Regions from separate parts of the Peribacillus sp. TH14 genome, predicted to be linked through region 3. Evidence: riboswitches for the same ligand, from Rfam matches in the RefSeq annotation. Region 3 holds a riboswitch; each other region holds the start of a gene.

Region 1 (4,428 bases), 4.5 Mb from region 3:
ATATTACATTTATTGTAATGAACAAGGGGGAAATAGGATATTAAACTATTTTTATACAATTGATGAGGAGGGAAGCCATGCTAGAGATTAAGACGATAAATGATGTGGTTTGTGTACAAGGGACCCCTGAAGGAATAAAGTCGGGGATGAGTGTATATGTTTTTTTAATAGACGGCCTCTTGATTGATACGGGAGCCCAAATTTTATTGGAAGAACTTATCCCTTTCTATGAATCAGCCGACTTCGATTTAGTGGCGCTAACGCATTATCATGAGGACCATACTGGCGGTGCTTCCTGGATACAGGAACATAGAAAAGTTCCAATTTATATTCATCCGATGTCGATTGATGTATGTGCGAAGGATGCTGAATATCCTGATTATCGCAAAACTTTTTGGGGAAGGAGAGATGGCTTCAAAGCTGAGCCGTTGGGGAGGACTGTTCATTCCCGTACCCAAACGTGGGAGCCAATCTTTACCCCAGGTCATGCTAAGGACCATATGGTGTATTTGAATCACAGTAATGGCATGCTGTTTTCAGGTGACCTATTCGTTACACCGAAAACGAAGCTTGTTTTACGGGAAGAATCTGTCCCTGTTATCATCGATTCTATAAATAGATTACTTCAATATGATTTTGGAGAGGTTTTTTGTTGTCATGCCGGTCATGTCCCTAATGGGAAGGAAATGTTTCAAAGAAAGCTCGACTATTTGGAAAACCTGCGTGGTGAAATTTTACGATTACATAATCAAGGCTTGGCAGTTCATGAAATCCAGCAAATTGTTTTGCCGAATCAATATCCGCTTATCGAGATATCTGGCCACGAATGGGATTCGGAGCATATTATCACATCGATATTAAAAGAAAAGATATTGATTAATAAGATTAATAAGGATAATGGAGCGAAATACTAATTAGTGATTTTGTGTAATGGAAGAGGTGTTAATCAATTTCCTTTTGAACACAGAAGCACGCATTGTAATTTAAGGGATAATTTGATACATTTAAACTGAAAATTAAATACGTCTAGAAAAAGGTGCAGATAATATATTGAAGATTATCTGCTTAAAAGGGAAGTCCGGTTAGAATCCGGCGCTGTCCCGCAACTGTATATGAGAGCGATTCGAGTAATGCCACTGTCTTCTGCAAAAGGGGATGGGAAGGTTCGAAAAGCGATGATCATGAGCCAGGATACCTGCCTATTTTTAGCACAGCATCATAAACCTACGAGGATAGGAGGTGTTAAGTGCGAGAATTGACAAGAGCATGTTTTTCATTTTTTGAAAAATGGAAAATTCATGTTTGTTTTTTGTTATGTTTTCTTTTGCACTCTAACAACTTCTAATCGGGAAGTTGTTTTTTTTATTTTTTAGATGTAATCAGTTATAATAGTCGATTTTTTAACAAAATTATAAGGAAATCTCGTCTCTCTATGGAACAGGAGAAAAGTTTTCTTTATGAACAAAATTTAAGGGGGATAATGCATGTTTGGAACAGTTAGATACTTTACGGATTTTTTAAAGGCTCAGATTATGTATAATTTTTCTGGGGAAAAAATGATTTCTTTAAGCGAAAATCATACAAGGTTGAACAAGGAAATTAATGTGAAGGCAAAAAATTCAAAAGAAAAAGTAGAGTATTTACTTAATCTTGAAAAGGCTTATGGAATAATTAATAAGGAAATGTTCGGTCAAAAGGAGGAGTTGACAGTTTTATAAAAAGGAGCCACCTAAAGGAGGCTCCGGACACTAATTATTTATTCTTGTTTGGCTCGGTTTCATCATAAAAATCATGGGCTTCTTCAATGTTCTGAAGGTCAGCAGCTGCATAAACATTCCCGCCGGCCAGCCCTTCATTGATGTAACGGTCGATGTCTAAGAAAGCAGAGTTCTTGCCTTCATATTCGGTATCCTTCAAAAATGTGAATTCTTCTTTATCCAAAAGAAATCCCTCCTAACCTTTTTTATAGTGTAGGCAAAAGAGGGCTTTTTATTCTGAGTAAGTCCTCATGAATGAAATGAGGAGTTTAGCACTAACTTATTCATATACATGATAGACCATTAAGTCATGTATGATGCTTTTGAGATTAGCTTCGTCTGTTTCTGAAGGGGGATTGGCAGTCCATTCGATGGACCCGTCTTTATGGTATAAGGCTTTGACGGCCTGCTTGTTAAAGTAAAAGGAAATTTTCCATCCTGGTAAATTTTTATGTAATGGTGTCCATTGAAAATGAGTAATCATATGTATAACCTCCATATAAGCTGTCTCTCATTTCATTATAATGGAAAACGGCAGATGGAGGTTATTTTCTCGTTTGATTTAATAAAGTTAATTCAATAAACAGGTTTTTCAAATGCAAGAGTCGGCTTGCTTCAATTTCTTCTTCATCAAATTGCATGGGTTTAGAGTTTACTTCGTAAATGAAGAGTGATCCTGTTGAATCTTCGCCAATATCAATAGAGAATTCCCCGAGAAAGCCGAATTTCTTCGAAAGAATCAGACCGCACTTTTGAGCAATGTACGCCAACTTCCGGTTTAAATTCCTCGATTGCAAGTTTTTGTAAGGGAAAAGTTTCCCGCCTCTTGGAGTATGGGTTGTGATTTCCTGGGTTTGTGACATCCGTACAGCCTTACCAGTAATTTTATAGAACCCATTTTCATAATGAACGAGAACTCGGTAATCATAACGATGTCCATTCAGTTTCTTTGGTATAACCGCTCGTTGGGCGAGATAGGCTCTTCTCATCAGTAGCAATTTTTTATGCTCCCAAAATGAGGAGAAATTTGGGAAGGATTCACTATGTTTTAGGCTATTAAACTGAAGAGTTTCATCAGGATTCTCTATTAGTGTGTAAATACCTTTCCCTTGGCTTCCTTTAGATGGTTTTAGGTAAATATGTCTGTGGGATTTTAAAAAAGCCCTCAGTCCATCGCAATCACCTAGGATAATTGTTGATGGAAGATGGTTGGTGAGGGAGCCATCTTCCATTAATGCTTCATACATCATATATTTATCTAAAAAACAAGGATTGAAAAGGTTCATATCATGATCTTGAAAGTAGTTGATAAGCCGTTGAAAATCCTCTGATGCCTCGAAGCCCCTTGAGGGAATTCGGTTATAAACTATATCGGGAAGCGGCATCTTAACCTCGATCCATTTGTTTGAAATGGAGGAAAAAAGGAAGCCTTTTACAGGGATGGAATGAAAGGTCTCAACCGTAAATACAAACACTAAAATCCCATGTTCCAACAAATATAGTGATAAATCCTGAAAAAGGGTCAAGTTTCCCCCTATTCCTGATTCCTTTTTGGGATTTGAAGAAGTTAAAATTCCGACGACGAGCATCCGGCTACCTGGAAAAATAGAAATAGGAATAAGTGTTTGATTATTTTGATTCTGTTTATAGTGTATTTCCTCTTTTTCCGCGCCGGCGAATAGTTGCATGCTTTCTTGGTCGTGGTACCAGCTTTCAGTTGGAATATCGTAAAAAATATTCATCTATGCACACCGACAGCATTTGTAATGGTTTGTTCCGTAAGATAAATAGCATAATCAAGGCTGAGCTTTCTTGTTAGCAGCTCGAACTCTTTGAGTTTTGGATGGGAAAAGATTGAACGTCCTGGTTTAGAATTAGCTTCAAACATCCAAACTTGCCCTTTTTTATCTAATCCAAAATCAAAACCGATTTCTGCAATGATGCCATCTAAGTGCTCTTCAATACTTTCACTTAATATTAGGGCGGCTTCCGATAGCTTTCGTTCGACTTCTTTCGCCTCATCATCATCACCATATAGCTCGGCAATCGTCTTGATGACACCTCCGCTTTTAATGTGGGTAGTAACGCTTCCAGCGCCGGCTATTTTTGCGGCGATTGCAGTTACCTGCCAAATTCCCTTGCTGTCCTTGTTCGTATGCACTCGGAAATCTACAGGTCGTTTTGAAGAACGAATTAATGGTATGCCCTGCTGCACAATGAGATTTTCAAGCGGTCGATTATGAAAGATGTGTTTAACAATGGATTCTAAAGTAGAAAACTTTTGCAATTTATTTTCCTGAGCATCATTTTTATAACGACAATAGTAGACATTTTCATGTTTATCATAAAGAATTTGGTGAATTCCAAGCCCAAGGCTGCCATGAATAGGCTTTATATAAACTTGGCGGTAATGAGAAAGCAGGGTTTCTACGACGGACAGAGATTGAAAAGGATACGTTTCCGGTAAAAAAGGAAGTGCCCGCTCATCCGCACATAACCGTTCATTTATATCCCATTTATTAAAAAAACCTGGATTGTACCAAGGAATTGTATACTCTTTTTGGAATTTCTGTTTCACTTCCTTAGGGCCATCCCGGTTTTCCGTCAAACGGTTAGGGAGCCGGTCATAGATGACATTTGGAAAAGGAAATTCGTTAATATTCCAGTCATC
Region 2 (4,428 bases), 3.6 Mb from region 3:
CTAGTTAAGAGATATGCTCCGTTTGATACTTTTCAAAGTTAGCGGTTTTAACGTTTCATATTCACCTAAGGATCGTTTTAATCAACGGCTATAGGTAATAAATCAGCATTATATTTGCTGGAAAAAGGACATCCTTTCAATTGGATGTCCTTTTTCGATTTTCTTTCTGAAATGTTTTCATGAGCAGTTTCAAAATAAACATTTTTATGATCTAGAATTGATTACAGGTAACGCACAGTATTTTTAAGAGTGCGGGTGGAGTCCAACTTAATACTACAATCTCTTTAGGGAAAACACTTAAACGATATTGGCTTTTTTGTTTTTTTAAAATTAATCAATCGTTTGATTAATAAAATAATTGGAAGGATTAGTGAAAGTCTAAGGTTACTATTTTATGGGGAAAAGAAATGTATTTTCCATAATAGTCACGTATTCATGGGCATAAAGTTTTTATACTTATAAAACATGTAAAATAGTTGGCACTCGGGTGGTCTTCTTTTTTTGGAAAAAACAACAATGTAGTATAACGGAGCCTAAATAAAAAGGAAACCATTTAACTAAAGTTAAATGGTCCTTCGAAATAAATTTCAAAACTAATGTTTTTATAAGCTGTGTTTTTACTTTCAATGAAGTTCTCACATTGCTTTAAAAGGTATGTGAATACCTGTGTTCTTAAAACAGCCATACGGCTGTTTTTTTGCTACATACCTAGAAAGGTTTTAAGAATTCCTAAAAGAAGGGCGACTGCTAAGACCCATATAAAGAATTTTTTATACATGATCATTACCTCGAATTTTTTATGATTAGATTGCATTCATCTTAGCATAAAGATGAAAGAAGAGCAGGTGGTTCGTTATTTGCAAAGGGAGACCTTAAAAGAGAAATATAAGGGATTAGCGATGGAGGGCAGCTGCTCCAGGAGAGTGTGTGGTTGTAGTGATGGACTTAGGGAAGCAGAGGTAAAAAAGGAAAGGATGATCCAAGAACTTTGGAACATCCTTCTTTCGCATTATTTAAATAAGTCTGGATAAATGGTCTTTGCTGCGAGTTCTACAGCTTCACCAATCCTTGGCCCAGGACGTGACATAATATTTTCATCAAGTAGATAGACTTGATCATTTTTCACGGCGTTGATATCTTCCCAGCCTTTACGGGATTTAATTTCATCAACAGCATCATCTGCAAAGGTAGCAGTTGTAATGATAGCATTAGGGTTTCGTTTGACAATTTCTTCATCTGAAACTTTAACCCAGCCTTTTTGGTCGGCAAAGATGTTTTCAATGCCTGCAGTTTTTAGAATTTCTTGTTGGAAGGTTTCCGCTCCTGTTGTATAGATTTCTGGAGCTGGACTAATTTCAAAATAGGTTTGTTCCTTTTCATCTAATGTTTCAATTTTTTCCTCAACACTTGTAATTTGGGTTTGGATATCTTTCACCAATTCTTCGCCTTTTTCAGCTACGCCCATGACTTCAGCAATTTGCCCAATATCCCCATATACATCATCAAAATTTGTCGCGGATTTAATAATGAATACTGGGATTCCAGCATCTTCAAGTGGTTTCATCGTCGTTTCATCACCAATGGTATAAGCAATAATGGCATCTGGTTTTAAGGAAATAATTTTCTCTGCATTGATATTCACCGAATCGGAAACATGTTCAATATCCTTTGCTTCTTCTGGATAATTATCGAAGTCGGTCACGCCAACGACCTTATCTCCCAGCCCTAGTTCAAATAAAATTTCTGTATTACTTGGTTGAAGTGAAACTACTGTTTCCGGAACTTTATCAAATTTTATTTTCTTTCCAGTATCATCGGTAACGGTATAGGCTTTGACTTCTTCTGTCTTATTAGTGTCTTTCTTTTCCTTTGCCGTCTGGTCATCCGTTACTCCACATCCGGTAAGGAAAAGGGCAAGTATCAAGGTGGAAATCCAACTAAATCGTATGCTTCTCTTCATTATTTATTCCTCCGTTTTCTTCTTCATGGGTTTGGTTGGGTATGATTTACTGATAAAAGGAATCTCCTCAATACCATGTTGCTTATTGACGTAGACAGCCATCACGAATAGAACATTTGCAAGCAAATGGGCGTAATCAAAGAGAATTTCAGGGATTTCTATTTCTAAACTAACCTTGTGTAAAGCACGGACCGACTTTTTGGCTTCACTGCGGCAAGTATGCAGAACACAGGCGGCGGTTGAACCTTGCGGAAGCACGAATGTCTCAATATGCTCTTTAACTTCTGCGACATAATGGTCGTAGATGGCACTTAGACGTTTCAGATCATTGTCGGTAATGGCCAATTTCCCACGGACTGAACCATTTAAATGATAAGCCATCGGCAACAATTCCATTAAATCTCGGTATACATCCGGAACATCCTTTGTAAGCGAGGCGGCCAAGCCAATTTGTGTCGTCAAAGAGTCGGTACGTATTTCATAATCGACGGTAGACTCGGATTCGCGCATGTATGGATAGCATAAAAAACGAAAATCCTTTTTTGCCATAACTCTTCCTCCTCTTCATAGTTAGATGAATCACCTCAGTATCGCTTTTCTCAGCAAAAGAAAAAGCCGACCAAGGGCATTGGTCGGCATCAATCACCTATGTATCTGTAACAGAAAAAGATGGAAGATTGCCGTACAATCCTCCTATCTTCCGAAGAGCATAATACGATAAAAAAGGCAGGTCTCCTGGCCCGTGCGTCATTTTACTCTAAGAACCTTCCCATTTGAACAGGATGAATGGTTATCGATGTGAATCTTTATCCTCAAACAGTGGTATTTATCTTATTTCATTAGCACTTACAGTTGCGGAAACAGCTTCGGTTTTACACCAAATTCCCTATTAAGCTGACAAGTCAGCACCTTTTTCTGCAAGGTTTATATTCACTTAGCAACAGTTTACCATACCTTTTTCCTAAAGCAGTATGAATATTTTTAGAGAAATTCGTTTATGGTTTGCGAATTATCTAGTAAACTTACAATGTAAGGTTTAATTGGATGTTAATGTAAAACGCATATCGAGTATAAAGAATATATAATAGGTGTTATATAAGAGTAATAGGGTAATCTCAGGAGGTAGAGTATGATTTATAAGCAGGTAAATCAAAAACTGGAAAAGATTTTAGGGAATATTGAAAAAGTGATTATTGGAAAACGAGATATAGCAGAACTGAGCATCGTAGCACTTCTTTCTGGGGGGCATGTTTTATTGGAGGATGTTCCTGGTGTAGGTAAGACTGTCATGGTCAGAGCACTGGCAAGATCGATAGGCGCAAACTTTAAGCGTATACAATTCACACCTGATTTACTACCTTCAGATGTAACGGGTGTTTCAATTTTCAATCCAAAGGAACAAGAATTTATTTTTAGACCAGGACCAATCATGGGCCATATTATTTTAGCCGATGAGATAAACCGGACCTCGCCGAAAACACAATCTGCCTTGCTTGAAGCAATGGAAGAGGCAAGTGTGACGGTTGATGGGGTTACAAGGGGATTGGAGAAACCCTTTTTCGTTATGGCAACACAAAATCCCATTGAGTACGAAGGAACATACCCACTTCCAGAGGCGCAATTGGATCGTTTTCTATTAAAAATGAAAATGGGCTATCCGGGTGTTGACGAAGAAATTGAGGTTTTGCATCGAGCTCAATATGCCGCACCACTTGAAGAGTTAGAATCTGTGATTACTTTAGAGGAATTAATAGCTTTACAGGAAGAGGCTAAAGCAGTGATAGTGGATGACACGATAAAGCGGTATATTGTTAATTTGGCTAATCGATCTCGTACGCATGAGAGAGTATATTTAGGGGTGAGTCCACGTGGATCGATTGCATTGATGAAGGCGGCCCAAGCTTATGCACTTTTGCAGGGCAGAGATTATGTTCTACCGGATGATGTGCAATATTTAGTACCGTTCGTGTTTGCCCACAGACTTATCCTGAAGCCAGAAGCGAATTATGAGGGAGTGGATGCTGGCATGGTGATTCACGAGATTGTCGCGACGATTCAAGTGCCTGTGAAGAGAGCTGTGACCTAATGCGGAACTTGATCAGCATCTTAAAGGAAAACATGAGTGTGATTGGCTTGTTATTACTTATAGCGATTTCCTTTTCTTTTGCGATGTTTCAAGGCGGTTTTGTCAGTTGGTTTATTTTTTATACATTTTTGCCGTTCGCTGTGTACTCTACGATTCTACTTTTTTATCCGATTAATAACATTATCGTTGAGAGAAAGGTCAGTAAAAGAGAATGCCGAGCAGGCGATTCTGTAGAAATAGCTTTAACTGTTACCCGTAAAAACAGGCTGCCTCTTTTATATTTGATGGTAGAGGAAGAGTTGCCGAAGGAATTGGAAAATAGGGGGATGCAAAGAAAAACACTTGTCTTTCCTGGTTTCAGGCATACATTCAGTATGACATA
Region 3 (4,428 bases):
CTCGGTTACTACCGTTGCCAAAACTTGGAATCCAACCCGTTGGATTTCAATCGCTAATTCCCTTGCATCGCTTGTACCCGCTAAGAACAAAATCATTTTGTCGTCCCCACCACTTGCTCATCATGGTCATGGTGGTCATGTCCATGGTCTGTTTCATGACCGTGATCGTGGTCATGGTGGTCATGCCCATGGTCGTGATCGTGGTCATGATGATGATGGTGATGGTGGGCATGGCCATGTTCCTCCACATGTTTACGATAGTTTTCTAGATCACGGGTACCACTTGACCTTCCTTCGCTAGCTTCGATTACACGTTCTTTCAGTATGGTTTGTAATGTTGGATGATAACCAAAGTATTTCGCCAAAACAAATTCATGCTCTGGATATTGGTCTTGATAGCCTGTTAGCATATTCTCCATTCTCTCCATTAACACACCTGTGAAGAGGAAATATGGAAGCATCACTATTTTTTTGGCACCTAACCGAATACAGCGTTCAATGCCTTCATCAACAAACGGATCCGTAACACCCATGAAGGCATTTTCGACCCACTTCACATTTAATTTTTCCCACAATAATCGTGAAATTTTATAAATATCACTATTTGCATCAGCATCACTTCCACCTCGACCTATCAGCAATATTGCTGTCTCCGGATGTTCCAAAGATGTATCGAATCCAACTTCCTCAAGGCGATCTGTCAGAATCGTTAATACTTCCTGGTGAACCCCAATCGTTTGTCCATATGTGAATGTAACCGCTGGATACTTATTCCTTCCATCCTCTATTTCAGCTGGAATATGTAATTTTGAATGTCCTGCATGCAACAAAATAATCGGAATGACAATAACTTCAGTGGCTCCTCTTTTTATGCAATTGTCAATGCCTTGGGATATACTTGGCGTGGCAAATTCCAAGAAGCATGTTTCAATTAATAAAGAGTCGTCCATTGTTGGAATCATATTTTTAATAAAATGAATAACTTCGTCGTTTCCAGAAGCTAGTCTGCTTCCATGTCCTACGAATAATACTGCTTTCATTTGTTATCCCCCTCTTGATTAGTCTTCACAAGGCGCAGGCTCTATTTTTATTTTGGGAGCAATGTCTTGATATAAATAGCCCTGTATCTTTTTCGCCCGTTTGAAATATTTAAATAGTCGTTCATTAGGATGAGCATTTTGTTTATATTCGTTGACAATGTTTGTAATTAATTCAACTAGTTGATCCGGTTCAATTCCTTCTGCAACTGGTTGACCAGGATGAGCCGTTCTGCCAACAGGTTTCGCTCCAAGGAATAAATCAAATTTCCCTTTTCGGAAAACGATCCCTATATCATCCATCACTGCACTATAACAAGCCATTCCACACCCATTAAAACCAATGTTCAGTTCCTTAGGCATATCAATCCCACCAAGCACCCTCTGTATTTCATCCGCGTAAGGAATGGATTCCACTTTTTCACCATCACAGAAATCACAGGCTTTTAAAGTCAATACATCCCCAATTGGCGATAATAAAAAGTTTGCTGATTGCAATTTTCCAGTAATAACTTCTGGATCTGTTGTAGGAATCTTTAAAACGATTTTATGATTTGGCGTGTATTCCATCGTTCCCTTTTCTCCAACAACTTCTGCAAGTGTCATCATTTGTTTCGGAGTAAATTGCTTGTTCGCCACACCTGGGCTAACGGCAAGCTCGAATACCGACTCAATTTTTTGCTGAACAATCGGCGTAATTGATTGCTGAACTGTTTGACCCTTAACTCTTGTGAGTGCTTCCATTGCCACTTCAAAAGAAGTGCTCTTTTTTTCTGGTGCTTTTGTAAGCAATCCAACTCCGCCAGTCGACTCGGTGTACGCTTCCTGCATAGAACCTGTTTCTTGATCTAATGCCCAAGGTTCTGCTTCTTTTTGCAAGCGTTGATGCGGCTTCAATGGTTGCTTTTCCGAATTCAATGTATACTTTCTTTGATATCCACGTGGCGTGATGATTTTGTCATCATATAAAAAGGAAGATGAATTTCCAATAATGACGGTTGTTAGCATCCCTATATCGTGATTTAACATGTCTTTCAAATTGGTTATCACAATATCCTGACGATCGCGATAAGCACTTTTTACCAATCCGACAGGTGTTTCGGGCGAGCGGTAACGCAGTAAAATGTTCTGTGTTTCAACAATTTGCCTTGTCCGTCTACCGCTTCGAGGATTATAAAGTGCAATGACAAAGTCAGCCATTGCTGCAGCCTCCACTCTTTTGGCAATCAGATCCCAAGGCGTTAAGTGGTCACTGAGGCTGATGGTACAGGAATCATGCATGACAGGTGCACCAAGTAAAGACGCACATGAATTGATGGCAGAAATACCAGGAACGATTTCAATGGCTACTCCCGTTTCTTCTTTCCAGCCTTTTTCAATCAATACTTCATAAACCAGCCCTGCCATTCCGTATACCCCTGCATCACCACTCGAAATTACAGCCACTTTCTTTCCCAACTCCGCCTGTTTCACTGCTTCTTGTGCACGTGATACTTCTTCAGTCATACCTGTACTTATAATCGTTTGATCTGTAAGAAGGCCCTGTATGAGTTCCACATATGTTTTGTAACCAATGATGAAGTCACTTTCTTGAAGGGCTTCTACAGCACGTTTGGTAATATGTTCAAAATTCCCTGGTCCAAAGCCAACGACAAATAATTTACCGTTTGTACTCATTTAGACATCTCCTTTTACAACTTGTCTTTTGAAATTCCTGTTTGAGCTGGAAAATCTGGATTAGGAGTCATTTCTCCATTAGTAAATTGGTAAATCATCTGTGGAATGAACTTCTCATCATCGAGATTACGGACAATCTCTCGTCCAAAATCAGGTGAATCCACTCGATACCATGTCCCTTGAGGATAAGCAATCACAACGCAGGCATCCTTACACCTTCCGTTACAGCGAGTTCTAGTAGTATGAATTTTTTGATTCAGACCTTGTGAAGTAATTTCATCACGAATTGCTTGCGTTATTTCTTCGCCACCTTTTTTCATGCAACTGCTGCCGTTACAAATCAAAAGATGCGAATTTGTGCCTTTTAAGTTCCAAGTTGTCATCTTCTTCCTCCTAAATCTGAGAAAAGGCAAAATAAAAAACCTTAACTGTTAGAGTTAAGGTTTTAAAAAAACTATATGAAAAGGGAGCCTCCAGCAAGCAAAGTGAAACTCTCAAAATCTCCATAGTCCTTCTACCTTTCCCTCCGAAAAGTATCACACAATTTTAAAAGCAGGTTTCCTGGCTTACGCTTCAATTTACTTTTGTCCCTTCCCAGCTCTAGGCCAGTGGTTATCGACAATTTCATCAGCGTTACAGTAGCGGGGGCTGCATCGGATTCTCACCGATTTCCCTATTATCCCTTGCGTGTTCATACAAGAGCACTTTTAAATTGAAATATTTGGTTTTATAATAATATATTTCTAGTTAACTTTATCTATCATATAACAACTTTTTTAAAATTCAATAGTTTATTCCGACTGTTTTGAAAAGTTTAATGGTGAAAATCCAGCTTAATGCCTATCCTCACTGCGATTTTATCCTTCTCAAAAAAAATATGAATAGAGTGTAGATGGAATCATTGCTTTATGGTACAATAAACGAGAATTTTCAAAAAATTACATAAGTTTTATGGTGCTAGATTCCTCGGAATTTAGCTTAATAGGGAAGTCGGTGTAAATCCGGCGCGGTCCCGCCACTGTAAAGGGAAGTCCTAATACGTAATGAATAATCCACTGTCAAACGCGATGGGAAGGATGTATGAGGATGATGATCCAGAGCCAGGAGACCTGCCATGAAGCGTGAAACTGTTTACAACCTACGAGGATGGGTGTGCGGATCAGGCAGCTAAGCTAATATTTGTATTATGCTGCAAACTTACTGTTCATTACGCACTTCTTTCTTTTTGAGAGAAGTGCTTTTTATGTTGCCCGCCACTTCTCTTCTCAGCTTTAATCATTAAAAATAAAAGCGTTGAAAGGAGAAAAAATGAAAAAAGCCAATTGGAAAATACTTTATTTTGTCATTTTACTACTTTTCGTACCAAAGAAAGCAATGGCAATGCATATTATGGAGGGCTTCTTACCGATCGAATGGGCGATATTCTGGTGGGCTGTGACACTTCCATTTTTAATCTTGGGTTACCGTTCTATTAGGTCTAAAGTGAAGGAAAACCCAGAAACAAAAATGATGCTGGGTCTGTCCGGCGCATTCGTTTTTATTTTATCAGCCCTAAAAATCCCTTCCGTTACAGGAAGCTCTTCACACCCTACCGGCGTCGGTTTAGGTTCAATCTTGTTTGGGCCACTGGCCATGAGTGTCGTCGGTTCTATTGTTCTGTTATTTCAAGCTGTATTACTAGCTCATGGAGGACTAACTACGCTAGGAGCCAATG

The links. Region 3 has a riboswitch for cobalamin ahead of JFU50_RS25565 ((2Fe-2S) ferredoxin domain-containing protein). Riboswitches for the same ligand answer to the same signal wherever they lie in the genome.
Region 1: it holds a riboswitch for cobalamin, as region 3 does, so the genes downstream of both, JFU50_RS03880 (hypothetical protein) here and JFU50_RS25565 ((2Fe-2S) ferredoxin domain-containing protein) in region 3, are expected to answer to the same signal.
Region 2: it holds a riboswitch for cobalamin, as region 3 does, so the genes downstream of both, JFU50_RS08095 (hypothetical protein) here and JFU50_RS25565 ((2Fe-2S) ferredoxin domain-containing protein) in region 3, are expected to answer to the same signal.

The regions. Positions count from the first base shown of each region.
Region 1 covers NZ_JAEKEK010000001.1:762,117-766,544, reverse strand. The annotation lists gene JFU50_RS03885 (MBL fold metallo-hydrolase) at 78-914, shown strand; cobalamin riboswitch at 1,018-1,217, shown strand; gene JFU50_RS03880 (hypothetical protein) at 1,485-1,718, shown strand; gene JFU50_RS03875 (hypothetical protein) at 1,753-1,941, opposite strand; gene JFU50_RS03870 (YheE family protein) at 2,038-2,241, opposite strand; gene JFU50_RS03865 (YheC/YheD family endospore coat-associated protein) at 2,303-3,499, opposite strand; gene JFU50_RS03860 (YheC/YheD family protein) at 3,496-4,428, opposite strand, start outside.
Region 2 covers NZ_JAEKEK010000001.1:1,670,052-1,674,479, reverse strand. The annotation lists gene JFU50_RS30420 (hypothetical protein) at 831-1,031, shown strand; gene JFU50_RS08100 (ABC transporter substrate-binding protein) at 1,010-1,960, opposite strand; gene JFU50_RS08095 (hypothetical protein) at 1,964-2,470, opposite strand; cobalamin riboswitch at 2,669-2,888, opposite strand; gene JFU50_RS08090 (AAA family ATPase) at 3,090-4,046, shown strand; gene JFU50_RS08085 (DUF58 domain-containing protein) at 4,046-4,428, shown strand, end outside.
Region 3 covers NZ_JAEKEK010000001.1:5,304,099-5,308,526, forward strand. The annotation lists gene cobK (precorrin-6A reductase) at 1-96, opposite strand, end outside; gene JFU50_RS25555 (sirohydrochlorin chelatase) at 93-1,040, opposite strand; gene cobJ (precorrin-3B C(17)-methyltransferase) at 1,059-2,714, opposite strand; gene JFU50_RS25565 ((2Fe-2S) ferredoxin domain-containing protein) at 2,729-3,097, opposite strand; cobalamin riboswitch at 3,249-3,438, opposite strand; cobalamin riboswitch at 3,650-3,845, shown strand; gene JFU50_RS25570 (energy-coupling factor ABC transporter permease) at 4,023-4,428, shown strand, end outside.